DNA from 3 places in the Pigmentiphaga aceris genome. Region 1 is predicted to be linked to each of the others. Evidence: predicted binding sites of a transcription regulator. Region 1 holds the regulator's gene; each other region holds the start of a gene.

Region 1 (4,478 bases):
AGACGTTTTCGCCCACTTCGACCTTGCCGCACAGAATGGCGGTGGGGTCGACAAAGGCGGTTTCGTGGACGACGGGGAAGTCGCCGCTGGGATTTTTACGCAGCATTCGAGTGTGCTCTGTCTGTGACTGGCGCGCGGCGTGCGCGCCCCGGCCATCACACGGGTCGCACGCTGCGCCAGACTTATAGTGGGTTAGATCAGGACTGATCGCGCCAGCTATCGAGCTGACGTCGGTCCTGCTTGGTGGGGCGGCCCTTGATCTCCCGCGACGGCTCATAGGCCTGCCGATTCAGTTCAATGACTTCCAGACGCCGCTTCAAACCGTCCGGGGTCTCGTCATACAGCGTGCGGGCAAACGTGGCCGGTCCGCGCATGCCGGACAGCCCCCGAACAATCACTTCAAACACCTGATCGCCCGCCCGCACTTCGATCCGGTCGCCAACACGCACTGCGCGCGCTGGCTTGGGACGCTCGCCGGCCAATTTCACCTTGCCGGTTTCGACGGCGGCCTGGGCAATGCTGCGCGTCTTGAAAAAACGCGCCGCCCACAACCACTTGTCGATACGTTGGTCATCCATGTTGCACCTGCATTGCTCGCAAATCGTGGCGTCTAGTCTATCGCGCCCACGTGCAAGGCCGCTTCGCGCTGCACCGCGCGCTCGGCGGCACGCGCTTCCGAGCGGTCGTTGGCCAGTGTAGGCCAGCCCTGAACCTGGCTCAGAATCAACTTGCCCAACGCATCGATCCAGGGGTCGGTGTCGTTCAGGGCAGGAATGTAGCGATAGTCTTTGCCGCCCGCATGCAGATAGGCTTCGCGCGCCTCTTCGGCGATTTCTTCCAGGGTTTCCAGGCAATCGCCGACAAACCCAGGGCAGAAGACGTCCACCGAATCCACGCCCTTCGATGCCAAGTCCTTCAAGGTGGGTTCGGTATAGGGCTGCAACCATTCGGCGGCACCGAAACGGCTCTGGAACGTGACTTCAAATTCGTCACGCGTCAGATTCAGGCGTTCGGCCAGCAGTCGCCCGGTCTTGTGACATTCGCAGTGATACGGATCGCCCAGTTCCAGCGAGCGCATCGGCACGCCGTGAAAGCTCAACACCAATTTTTTGGCCCGACCGCGCTCGGCCCAGAAGCTTTCCACACGATGCGCAAGCGCTTCGATGTAGCCCGGGTCGTCGTGGAAGTGACGCAGGTAACGCACCTCCGGCTGATTGCGCGCCTTGGCCAGCCAGCGGCCGACACAGTCGATTGCCGTGGCCGTGCTGCTGGCCGCGTATTGCGGATACAGCGGCACCACCAGAATGCGCTCGATGCCTTCTGCACGCATCTCGGTCATCACGGATGCAATCGACGGATTGCCATAACGCATGCCGTAGCGAACAGCAATGTGATGCCCTTGTTCGTCCAGCCAGGCTTGTGTGCGGGCGGTCTGGCGCTGGGTCCACACCATGAGCGGTGAACCTTCAGGCGTCCAGATGGACTCGTAGCGCTTGGCTGAATCCTTGGGCCGCACGTTCAGAATGACGCCGTGCAGGATCATTTTCCACAGGATCGGCGGGATCTCGATGACCCGGGGATCGGACAGGAATTCAGCCAGATAACGACGGACCGCCTTGCGATCGGGGGCGTCAGGCGTACCAAGATTGACCAGCAACACCCCTGTTCGCGCAGAGGCACCATGGTCGAACTGGCCGTGACGATGCGGCGGTTCCGGAGAAAAACGCATAAAGATTCCTGGCGGGCGCTCGGGCCTGCGTGAGTACCGATCCGGCAAGCGGATCAGTGTTGCTGGCTGAGCGCGTTGGAAAGCAGGCGGGCGGTGATGTCCACCAGCGGGATGACGCGATCATAGGACATCCGCGTCGGGCCGATCACGCCAAGCGTGCCGACCACCTTGCCATCGACGCCGTAGGGGGCGGTGATAACACTGACTTCGTCCATCGGCACCAGCTGGGAATCGCCGCCGATGAAGATCTGCACGCCTTCGGCGCGGCTGGACACATCAAGCAGCTGCATCAAGTCGCTTTTGCGTTCGAACAGCCCGAACATCTTGCGCAGGCGGTCCATGTCGGACGTGATGTCGGCCACTTGAAGCAGATTGCGTTCACCCGAGATCAGCATGTCATCGCCGCTCTGGGCGGCTTCGGCGCTGGCCTGCACTGCGGCCTGCATCAAACTGGAGATGTCGTCTTTCAGGCGTGCCAGGTCGGTTTGCAGGCTGCCACGCACCTGGTCGAAGGACTTGCCACCGAAGTGCTGGTTGAAGAAGTTCGCGGCCTCGGCCAGTTCAATCGGCGTGTAGTCGCGCTGCATGAACAGGATGCGGTTCTGCACGTCACCTTCTGGCGTGACGATGATCAGCAGCACGCGCTTTTCCGATAACCGGATGAATTCGATCTGCTTGAAAGCCTGCGACCGACGCGGTGCCAGCACCACGCCAGCGAACTGACTCAGGTTCGACAGCAAGCCGGCAGCGGCCGACAGCATGCGCTGCGGTTCAGAAGCAGGGAACTGCTGCTGCATGCGAGAGGCTTCGGCCTGCTCGAACTGGCGCACGGTCAGCAACGAGTCGACGAACATGCGATAGCCGCGCGGGGTCGGCACCCGGCCCGCAGAAGTATGCGGCGAATGGATCAGACCGATCTCTTCGAGGTCGGCCATGACATTGCGGATGGTAGCGGGGGACAGGTCGAAGACCTTCGCGAGTGTGCGCGAACCCACCGGCTGGCCGTCGGCAATGTAACGTTCTATAAGCGCTTTAAGCAGCGCACGCGCGCGATCATCCATATGTGTATTGTAGGGGCCGAGCGGACTCCAGCCCTATAATCATTTCATGCATTTTCCCACTGTCGCCCTCGTCGGCAAATACCACGACACCGGCATCGCCGCCCCGCTACTGGCGCTTGCCCATATGCTGCGCGCAGCCGGGCGCAAAGTGTTGTTCGAAAAAGATACGGCCATCAACATCGGCGTTCAGGATTTTCCTGTCGCCAGTGTGGCTGAAATTGGCGCAGAAGCATCACTTGCCGTAGTCATGGGCGGTGACGGCACCATGCTTGGGCTGGCTCGCCAGTTGGCCCCCTATGACGTGCCGTTGGTCGGAATCAACCACGGACGTGTTGGTTTCATCACCGATATCCCGCTGGACAAGTCTGTACAGGCACTGTCGGAAGTGATCGAGGGCAATTTTTCCAGCGACGAGCGCCTGTTGCTGGAAGGCAAGGTGTTTCGTGGCGATCAGGAACTATTTTCCGGCCCGGCCTTGAACGACGTGGTGCTCAGCCGTGCCAGCATGGGCGGCATGATCGAGATCAACGTACACGTTGATGGCGAATTCATGTCTCAACAACGTGCCGACGGCCTGATCATCGCCACGCCCACGGGCTCGACGGCCTACGCCTTGTCGTCCAACGGACCGATTCTGCACCCGTCGCTGCGCGGCATGGTGCTGGTGCCGGTGGCCCCGCAGGCCTTGTCCAATCGGCCGATCGCCCTGCCCGACACCTGTACCATCGATATCACCATCATCCGTTGCGCCGGGTCGAGCAAAGGCGGTGCAAGCGTTCACTTTGACATGCAGTCGTTCTCATCGCTGCAAGCGGGTGATCGGATTGTGGTGCGTCGTGGAAAGCACACCATCCGCTTCCTTCATCCTGCCGGATACAGTTACTTTTCTACTTTGCGCAGAAAGCTGCACTGGAATCAAAATCCGAGCGATCCCACGAGTTCGCTGGATAGCTGACTCTTTTGCGGGCTTGCATAGCAACGCGCCCTCGCCTCGTTATTTCCGGACACCCAGACCTGCATGCTTCGCGCCCTGCACATCAAGGATTTCGTCATCGTCGACCAGACCGAAGTCAGCTTCGGTGGTGGCTTCACGGTTTTCTCCGGTGAGACCGGTGCCGGCAAATCGATTCTGATCGACGCCCTGGCATTGGCCTTGGGCGAACGTGCCGACGCATCCGTCTTGCGCGAAGGTGCCACCCGCGCCGAGGTCTGCGCGGTATTCGACGTGCCCGACACCTTGCAAACCTGGCTTGCCGACCACGATCTGGACGACCAGGCCCTGGTGCTGCGTCGTGTGATCGATGCGCAAGGGCGCAGCCGGGGTTACGTCAACGGCAGCCCGGCCACGCTTACCCAGCTGCGTGAACTGGGCGAACAACTGGTCGACATTCACGGCCAGCACGCTCACCAAAGCCTGCTGAAAGCCGATGCGCAGCGTGACTTGCTGGACGGTCACGGCGAACATGCGGACCTGCGCGCGAAGGTGCTCGACACCTGGAAGAGCTGGCGAGAATTGGTACGCAAGCTGACCGCTGTCGAGGAAGATTCGGCAGCACTGCGCCAGGAACGCGACCAGTTGGAATGGCAGGCCGGTGAGTTGGGCCAGTTGAATCCGCAGGACGGCGAGTGGGAATCGATTCAGGCCGAGCACCAGCGCCTGGCGCATGCGCAGGCCTTGATCGACGGTG
Region 2 (4,478 bases), 2.7 Mb from region 1:
GTGACCTTGGTGGGGTCCAGCACGCCTTGTTCGACCAGATCGCCGTACTCGCCGCTTTGTGCGTTGTAGCCGAAGTTGCCCGAACCGGCCAACACAGCGTTCACAACCACGCTGGGCTCTTCGCCAGCGTTCGAGACGATGATGCGCAGGGGTTCTTCAACCGCACGCAGGATCAGCTTGATACCAGCGTCTTGGTCAGCGTTGTCGCCCTTCAGGTCAGCGATGGCTTGACGTGCACGCAGCAGCGCAACGCCGCCGCCAGGAACAATGCCTTCTTCCACTGCAGCGCGGGTAGCGTGCAGGGCGTCTTCGACACGTGCCTTCTTTTCTTTCAGTTCGACTTCGGTGGCTGCACCGACGCGGATCACAGCAACGCCGCCGGCCAGCTTGGCCACGCGCTCTTGCAGCTTTTCACGGTCGTAGTCCGAGGTGGCTTCTTCGATCTGCACGCGGATTTGCTTGACGCGGGCTTCGATCGACACGGAATCACCAGCACCGTCGATGACGATGGTGTTTTCCTTGCCCACTTCGATGCGCTTGGCTTGGCCGAGTTCAGCCAGGGTAGCCTTTTCCAGCGACAGGCCGGTCTCTTCCGAGATCACGGTACCGCCGGTCAGGATGGCGATGTCTTCCAGCAGTGCCTTGCGGCGGTCGCCGAAGCCCGGTGCCTTGACGGCGGTGGTCTTCAGGATGCCACGGATGTTGTTGACGACCAGCGTGGCCAGCGCCTCGCCTTCGACGTCTTCAGCGATGATCAGCAGCGGACGGCCAGCCTTGGCGACTTGTTCCAGGATCGGCAGCAGGTCACGGATCGACGAAACCTTCTTGTCGAAGATCAGGACATACGGATCATCCAACGCGGAAACTTGCTTTTCCGGGTTGTTGATGAAGTAGGGCGACAGGTAGCCGCGGTCGAACTGCATGCCTTCGACGACGTCGAGTTCGTCTTGCAGCGACTTGCCGTCTTCAACGGTGATGACGCCTTCCTTGCCCACCTTGTCGATCGCGTCGGCGATGATCTGGCCGATGGTCGCATCAGAGTTGGCGGAAATCGAAGCAACTTGTGCGATTTCCTTGCTGGTGGTGCTCGGGCGGCTGATCTTGCGCAGTTCTTCGACAGCGGCACCAACGGCCTTGTCGATACCGCGCTTCAGGTCGGCCGGGTTGATGCCGGCAGCGACGTACTTCAGGCCTTCGACCACGATGGCTTGTGCCAGCACGGTTGCGGTGGTGGTGCCGTCACCGGCGTTGTCGCTGGTCTTGGAAGCAACTTCCTTGACGAGCTGTGCGCCCAGGTTTTCGAACTTGTCCTTCAGTTCGATTTCCTTGGCAACGGACACGCCGTCCTTGGTCACGGTCGGGGCGCCGAACGAGCGCTCCAGCAGCACGTTGCGACCCTTGGGGCCCAGGGTGACCTTGACTGCGTTAGCCAGGACGTTGACGCCACGGACGACGCGCGAACGTGCGTCGTCAGCGAACAGAACTTGTTTGGAAGCCATGTGTATTCCTTGAGATAGTCAGAGGAGAAAAAAGCTGGGGATCGAAGAACAGTGAGCCGACAGGCTTACTGGATCACGGCCAGGATTTCTTCTTCGCGGATGACGAGCAGTTCTTCACCGTCGACCTTGACGGCCTGGCCGGCGTACTTGCCGAACAGCACCTTGTCGCCGACCTTGACGTCGACCGGCACGACAGTGCCGTCATCGCCGCGCTTGCCCGGGCCAACGGCCAGGATTTCACCTTGATCGGGCTTCTCGGCAGCGCTTTCGGGAATGACGATGCCCGAAGCGGTTTTGCGCTCGTTATCCAAGCGCTTGATGATCACACGGTCGTTCAACGGACGGAGGGCCATGAAAGCTCCTGTTAAGTTTGACGTTGGGTTTCGCAGATTCGTCGGACCGGCCGACGTAAGCCTGCGGACTTGGAAACTGCGCCGCGAAGGGTGCTGCCAGCTCGTGGCATGGCGTTGTTAGCACTCAACGTGGACGAGTGCTAAGTATAGGGGCGGGTAGTGACCGTTTCAAGGCGGGGTCCGGAAAAACTTATGTATCAGCCAAGACCTGGTTTGCACCGTTCGTCGGTTCACCTGCGACCTTGCCGGTATTTGCTCCTGGGAAGTTGGGGCAACTTTGTTTTGAACAATACGTATTTAGCCCTTTCCGCAACCGGGGTATACCCAGGGGTATCGGCACGATCCGAGTACACTCCGCGCCCGGCCGCTTTCTTCCCGGAAGTCAGGCGTCATTACAAATGTGGGTCTTTTTATGAATAAAGAGCGGGCACCTGTGTCCATCTCTGCGCGAATCTGGCTGGCCCTGCTTGGGTTGGTGCTGTTCGCGGCGGGGCTGTTTTTCGCCTTTTATGGTTTCCAGCTGGTCAGCCTGAAAGGTAGCTGGTACTTCCTGCTGGCAGGTATCGGACTGATCGCCGCCGCCGTGCAGATCGTCCGTGCCCGCCAGTCCGGCGGCCTGATTTTCGGCGTGGTCTTCCTGGCCTCCGTTGTCTGGGCATTGGCCGATGCCGGTCTGGACTTCTGGGCGCTGTTCTCGCGCCTGATGGTTTTGGCTGGCTTTGCTGTGCTGGTTGCCGCATCGTTCCCCTTGATGCGTCGTGCCAGCGGCCTGTCGTCGCTGTGCAAGCCGTCGGCAGTGGTGGCTGGTGTGTTGGCGCTGGCTTCAGCAGCTGCCTTGTGGGGCATGTTCCAGCCGCACCCGACCGTGGTTGCCAGCGGCAAGGCCCCGGCACGCACGCCGGTGGCAGCCGGCACCCCGCCGACGAACTGGGAACACTATGGCAATACGTCGGGTGGCTCGCGTTTCGTTGCGCTTGACCAGATCAATGTGGATACCGTGAAGGGCCTGCAACCGGCCTGGACCTATCGCACCGGCGACACGCCGATCAGCCCGGGCGGTGGTGGTGCCGAAGACCAGCTCACCCCGCTGCAGATCGGTGATCGCGTGTATGTCTGCACCCCGCACAACAATGTGATCGCACTGGAAGCTGCTACCGGCAAAGAGATCTGGAAGACCGAGATCAATGCCAAGCAGAACAAGTGGATGCGTTGCCGTGGCCTGGCGTACTTCGACGCTGCTCGCCCGCTGGAACAGCCCACGCTGCCCGACTCGTCGCCCGTGACGGCCGTCAATGTCGCAGCCGGTGCCTTGTGCCAGCAGCGCATTCTGATGAACAGCATCCAGTCGGAACTGATCGCGCTGGACGCCGCCACGGGTCAGTTCTGCCCGGACTTCGGCACCAACGGTCGCGTCGATCTGAAGACCGGCCTGGGCAAGGGTCCGGAAGCTGGCCAGTATTCGCTGACCTCGGCACCGACCCTGGCGGGTACGACCGTCGTGGTGGGCGGCCGTGTGGCTGACAACGTGGGCGTGGACATGCCCGGCGGTGTGGTGCGTGGTTATGACGCTGTGACCGGCGCACTGCGCTGGGCCTTCGATCCGGGCAACCCGGACGTGCATACCGCACCGGAAGCCGGCAAGACCTATGTTCGTTCGACCCCCAACGTCTGGGCACCGATGTCTTATGACGCCGCGTCCAACACGGTCTTTATGCCGGTTGGCAGCGCTGCCATCGACATGTGGGGCGTGAAGCACACCGATCTGGACCGCAAGTACGGCGCGTCGATGCTGGCAGTCGATGCCACCACCGGCCGCGAGAAGTGGGTCTACCAGACCGTGCACAACGATCTGTGGGACTTCGACATTCCGATGCAGCCGACGTTTGTCGACTTCCCGGTGGACGGCGGCGCAACCAAGCCTGCACTGGTGTTCGGTACCAAGTCTGGCCAGATCTTCGTGCTGGACCGTCAGACCGGCAAGCCGCTGACCAAGGTCGAAGAACGCGCGGTCAAGCCGGGCAACATGGAAGGCGAACGTTATTCGCCGACGCAACCCTTCTCGGTGGAAATGCCCGTCATCGGTGCCGACACCATGAAGGAGTCGGACATGTGGGGTGCCACGGCATTCGACCAACTGGTCTGCCGCATCAAGTTCAAGTCGATGCGTTATGACGGCCTGTTCACCGCTCCGGGTACCGATCCGTCGCTGAACCTGCCGGGCTCGCTGGGTGGCATGAACTGGGGTGGTCTGTCGGTTGATCCGACGGCGGGTTACCTGTTCGTCAACGACATGCGTGTCGGCCTGGAAGTGCAGCTGATCGAGCAAAAGCCCGGCGGCGCACGCAAGAACGATGGCAGCGAAGCGCCGAATATCACCAGCGCCGTGGCCCTGATCGGTACGCCGTATGCGATCAATGCCAAGGTGCGATTCACCTCGCCGCTGGACATCCCGTGCCAGAAGCCGCCGTTCGGCACGCTGACCGCCGTGGACATGAAGACCCGCCAGGTGGCATGGCAAGTGCCGGTGGGCACGGTGCAGGACACCGGCCCGTTCGGTATCAAGATGGGTCTGCCGGTGCCGATCGGCATGCCGACCATCGGTGGCACGCTGGCCACGCAAGGCGGC
Region 3 (4,478 bases), 3.1 Mb from region 1:
CGGGCTGCAGACGCCACTTTTTCACGATCTTGTTCTGAGCAACCGGCAACACACCGGCTTCAGACGCCAAAATGACGATATCGTCGTCGGTCACAATGAAGCGTGCCGGGCGCAGGCCATTACGGTCCAGTGTGGCACCGATCTGGCGGCCATCGGTGAACGCAATCGCGGCCGGGCCGTCCCACGGTTCCATCATTGCAGCGTGGTATTCGTAGAACGCGCGGCGATGCTCGTCCATCTGGGTATGCTGTTCCCAAGCTTCCGGGATCATCATCATGACGGCCTGGGCAATCGGGTAGCCCGACATCACCAGCAGTTCCAGACAGTTGTCGAAGGTAGCGGTGTCCGACTGGCCTTCGTAGACGATCGGGTACAGCTTCTTCAGGTCGTCGCCCAGCACGGCGGACTTCATCACGCCTTCACGCGCGCGCAACCAGTTGAAGTTGCCCTTCACCGTGTTGATTTCGCCGTTGTGGGCGATCAGGCGATACGGGTGAGCCAGCGGCCACGCCGGGAAGGTGTTGGTCGAGAAACGCTGGTGAACCAGGGCCAGGGCCGACACGGTGCGCGGATCAGCCAAGTCCAGGTAATAACGACCGACCTGATCGGCCAGCAGCAGGCCCTTGTAGACCACTGTGCGGGTCGAGATCGACGGCACGAAATATTCCTGGCCGTGCTTCAGACCCATTTTCTGGATCGCGTGGCTGGCCACCTTGCGGATGACGTACAGCTTGCGTTCCAGCGCGTCGGGAACCATCACGTCCATGCCGCGACCGATGAACAGTTGGCGGATAACGGGTTCAACCGAACGCACGTTGGGCGACATCGGCATCTTGATGTCTGTGGGCACGTCGCGCCAGCCCAGTACAACCTGACCCTCGGCGCGCACGGCGCGCTCGAGTTCCTGCTCACAGGCCAGACGCGAACCGGTTTCCTTGGGCAGGAAGACCATGGCCACGCCATATTCGCCCGGCGGCGGCAGCGTAATGCCACGCGCGCTGAGTTCTTCGCGATAGAAGGCGTCCGGGATCTGGATCAGGATACCGGCACCGTCGCCCATCAGGGGATCGGCACCCACGGCACCCCGGTGATCCAGGTTTTCAAGGATCTTCAGACCTTGCTGGACGATGGCATGGCTTTTCTGACCTTTGATATGGGCAACGAAGCCCACACCACAGGCGTCATGCTCATTGGCCGGGTCGTACATGCCCTGAGCGGCGGGCAGGCCGATGCGCGTGGCATCGATGGTCGACACGGGAATGGACACACCGGCCGACGGTGAAACCTGGTCTAAGGGGGACATGGCGTACTCCGGAGCACCGGCGTCCAGAAGACGCCGTAAGGGAAATAGTTCGCGGCGACAGGGGCAATTCCCCCATAGGGATATCGCGCAGCGGATACGAAAGATACTGCGCTGCACCAGCCCATGCAAGAAATAATTCAATGGTACGTCCCCATTTATACTCCACGCACCAAATGTGGGAATTTAAATTAGGGACGGATCATAAAATAAAGGGTAAACCCTTGTTAAACAGTGGCTTACCCCTGGTCGAGCGAGTCCTTTCTTGGACGCCCCCGTTTTGCCGGTGCCGCGCGACGCTCCCCGGTTTCGAGCCCCGCCACAAAATTCGCATCCCCCAAGGCCCACTGACCATGCAGCGCCCGCTCGATGGCCTTGCGCGCCTCTGACCCCAGGCCGGCCTGCAAGGCTTCGCGATACCGTGCCTGGCGATCGAATGGGGTGTTGCCCGACGCCCAGTAATCAGGGTGATCGACCACCAGCGGGCTGCTGCCCGCCCCGGTATGCACACTGGTTGACCCAAGCCGCCACTGCTCTGCCTCGGACACAAGGCCCTGCAATACAGGCTGGCTCTCCAGCCACAGCATGGCGCGAAGCACCCAGTTGCCCGGCTCCACCAGCGCGGAGTGATAGCGGCCGGCAAAGACCGCGCCGCCCCAATCGCCCGTCAGCCGACGGCCCATACCCTGTACCAGACGCGGCAGATCACGTGGCCCGCCCGGCGTGGCCAAGGCAATCCACTGATCTGGCAGGACTACCCAGGCATGGACGGCGATCGATTTGCCGCGCAATTCCTCGGCCATCCAGTGCGCCACACGCTCCAGGCTGCGCGCTGCCCCGGGCGTTTCGGGCACAAAGCGTGCTTGCAACAATTGGGGAATATCGGGCGCGTATAAGCGAGCTAGGCGAGCCATGCAGGGGAAGGATCCTTAAGGTTGACCACGACAAAGAACTAAAGGCATGGCACCCGATCCGCACACGGAAACGTATGGCTACGAGTTGCAAACGGGCTTTGTGAACCATTTGCTGCCAAGGCAGTCTTCTACTTATCTGTGCGCTGCACCAATATATGTTTTGGCTATCGCGCCGATCGTGATGCTTGATTAGCACTCCACTATACCGAGTGCTAACATCATCTCCATCAGGAGGTATCGTTATATGAATTCCACCGCTTCGTTTGCAGTTCCGGCTCCCCATTCGGCCAATGCGCTTGCCTTGGCAATCGCCAACCCGGGCGCGCTCGGCACCATCGATGCGTATATTTCCGCCGTCAATCGTCTGCCGATGCTGACTGTGGAAGAAGAAGGCCGTCTGGCGCGCAAGTTCCGCGACGACGAAGACCTGTCGGCTGCGCGCGAACTGATCCTGTCGCACCTGCGTCTGGTCGTGTCGATCGCGCGCCAGTACCTGGGCTACGGCCTGCCCCACGCCGACCTGGTTCAGGAAGGTAACGTCGGTCTGATGAAGGCGGTCAAGCGCTTCGATCCTGATCGTGGCGTGCGCCTGGTGTCGTTCGCGATCCACTGGGTCAAGGCCGAGATTCATGAGTACATCTTGAAGAACTGGCGTCTGGTCAAGGTTGCGACGACCAAGGCTCAGCGCAAGCTGTTCTTCAACCTGCGCAGCATGAAGCGCGATGCCAACGCATTGACCGGCGACCAGGTTGCCGACATTGCGACCAAGCTGAATGTTCGCCCGGAAGACGTGTCCGAGATGGAAGTTCGTCTGTCGGGTCAGGACATGGCGCTCGAAGGCCGCAACGACGACGGCGAATCGGAGTTCGCTCCGATTGCCTACCTGTCGGACGAAGGTCAGCAAGAGCCGACCCGCGTGCTGGAAAGCCGTGAGCGCGACAAGTTGCAAGGCCAGGGCTTGCTGGGTGCCATCGACACGCTGGATGCCCGCTCGCGTCGCATCATTGAAGCGCGCTGGCTGCAGGATGATGGCGGCTCGACGCTGCAGGAATTGGCTGATGAATTCGGCGTATCGGCCGAGCGCATTCGCCAGATCGAGGCACGCGCCATGGGCAAGATGCGTACGGCACTGGCTGAATACGCCTGAGCTTGAAACAACGCGGGCAGCGCTGCTGCTCGTGTTGCGCACCTGAAGACTGGACGCCCCCAAGATTGTGCGCCCAAAAGAAAACGCCCCGGAAATCGGACATTTGTCCTGATTTCCGGGGCGTTTTTTCGTCTGCCAGCAAAGCTGGGTGGGACGCTGTCCCTGAGTGCGGGCCTTGAATACAGGCCCGCCCTGGGATCAGAAGTCCATCTGCGCCGACAGCATCAGCGTGCGCGGTGCACCCACAGTGGCGTAGCCCGATGCAGTCACCCAGTACGCGCGATCAGCCACGTTTTCCAGGTTGGCACGGAACACCACCGACTTGCCGGCAACCTTGGTTGCGTAACGCGCGCCGATGTCCACGCGGGTCCACGACGGCATGCGCAGACGATTTGCGGCGTCGTACCACATGGCCGAAGTATTGATGACACGGCCGTTGACGCTCAGGCCTTCGACGCCCGGGATATCCCAATCCAGGCCGACATTGAAGGTACGTTCCGGCACGCCGTTGGCGTCGTTGCCCTGGTTCAGGCCGTTGGCCGTGCGCACCAGCGTGGCATCGTTGAACGAGGCGCTAGCCATGGCACGCAAACCGCGCGTCACTTCGCCGTAAGCCGACAATTCCAGACCACGATTGCGCTGCTTGCCGCCGAAGCTGTAGACGTTGTTTTCCGTCGTCGAGGTGGGGCGTTCGATCTCGTAGTAAGCCACTTGGGTGATCAGTGAACCCCAGTCGCGCTTCAAGCCCACTTCATGCTGCTTGGACTTTTGCGGCGCAAAGACCTGACCAGCATTGGCCGTGCTGGGGCCAGCAATGCCACCTGCCTGCAGGCCGGCGGTGTAGTTGTAGTACACCGAGGTATCGCGAATCGGCTTGAAGACCAGGCCCAGCAGCGGAGTGACCGCGCTGTCCTTGTAACCCACCGAGCCATTCACGCTTTTCTGGTTGATGGTCTGGTCGCGCAGGCCTGCGGTAACCAGGAAGCGATCATCGAAGAAGCTCATTGTGTCAGCCAGCGCAACGCTGTACTGCTCAAGTTCGGCAGTCTTGCTGGGCGAGCCACGCTGGAAGTTGATGGCCGGCAGCGGCGACGGGTTGTAGATGCTCGACGGAATG

Evidence for each region. The regulator HrcA, encoded in region 1, represses chaperone genes, less so after heat shock. The targets are predictions, from matches to a motif close to TTAGCACTCNNNNNNNNNGAGTGCTAA.
Region 2: a site for HrcA is predicted at 1,970-1,996, ahead of FXN63_RS04370 (co-chaperone GroES). Genes of this name have one in related genera too.
Region 3: a site for HrcA is predicted at 2,404-2,430, ahead of rpoH (RNA polymerase sigma factor RpoH). Genes of this name have one in related genera too.

The regions. Positions count from the first base shown of each region.
Region 1 covers NZ_CP043046.1:3,727,626-3,732,103, forward strand. The annotation lists gene FXN63_RS16140 (LbetaH domain-containing protein) at 1-106, opposite strand, end outside; gene FXN63_RS16145 (RNA-binding S4 domain-containing protein) at 198-578, opposite strand; gene hemH (ferrochelatase) at 611-1,729, opposite strand; gene hrcA (heat-inducible transcriptional repressor HrcA) at 1,783-2,790, opposite strand; gene FXN63_RS16160 (NAD kinase) at 2,837-3,745, shown strand; gene recN (DNA repair protein RecN) at 3,809-4,478, shown strand, end outside.
Region 2 covers NZ_CP043046.1:1,045,934-1,050,411, forward strand. The annotation lists gene groL (chaperonin GroEL) at 1-1,499, opposite strand, end outside; gene FXN63_RS04370 (co-chaperone GroES) at 1,565-1,852, opposite strand; gene FXN63_RS04375 (membrane-bound PQQ-dependent dehydrogenase, glucose/quinate/shikimate family) at 2,265-4,478, shown strand, end outside.
Region 3 covers NZ_CP043046.1:660,634-665,111, reverse strand. The annotation lists gene FXN63_RS02770 (glutamate synthase-related protein) at 1-1,303, opposite strand, end outside; gene FXN63_RS02765 (hypothetical protein) at 1,540-2,214, opposite strand; gene rpoH (RNA polymerase sigma factor RpoH) at 2,459-3,361, shown strand; gene FXN63_RS02755 (TonB-dependent receptor) at 3,560-4,478, opposite strand, start outside.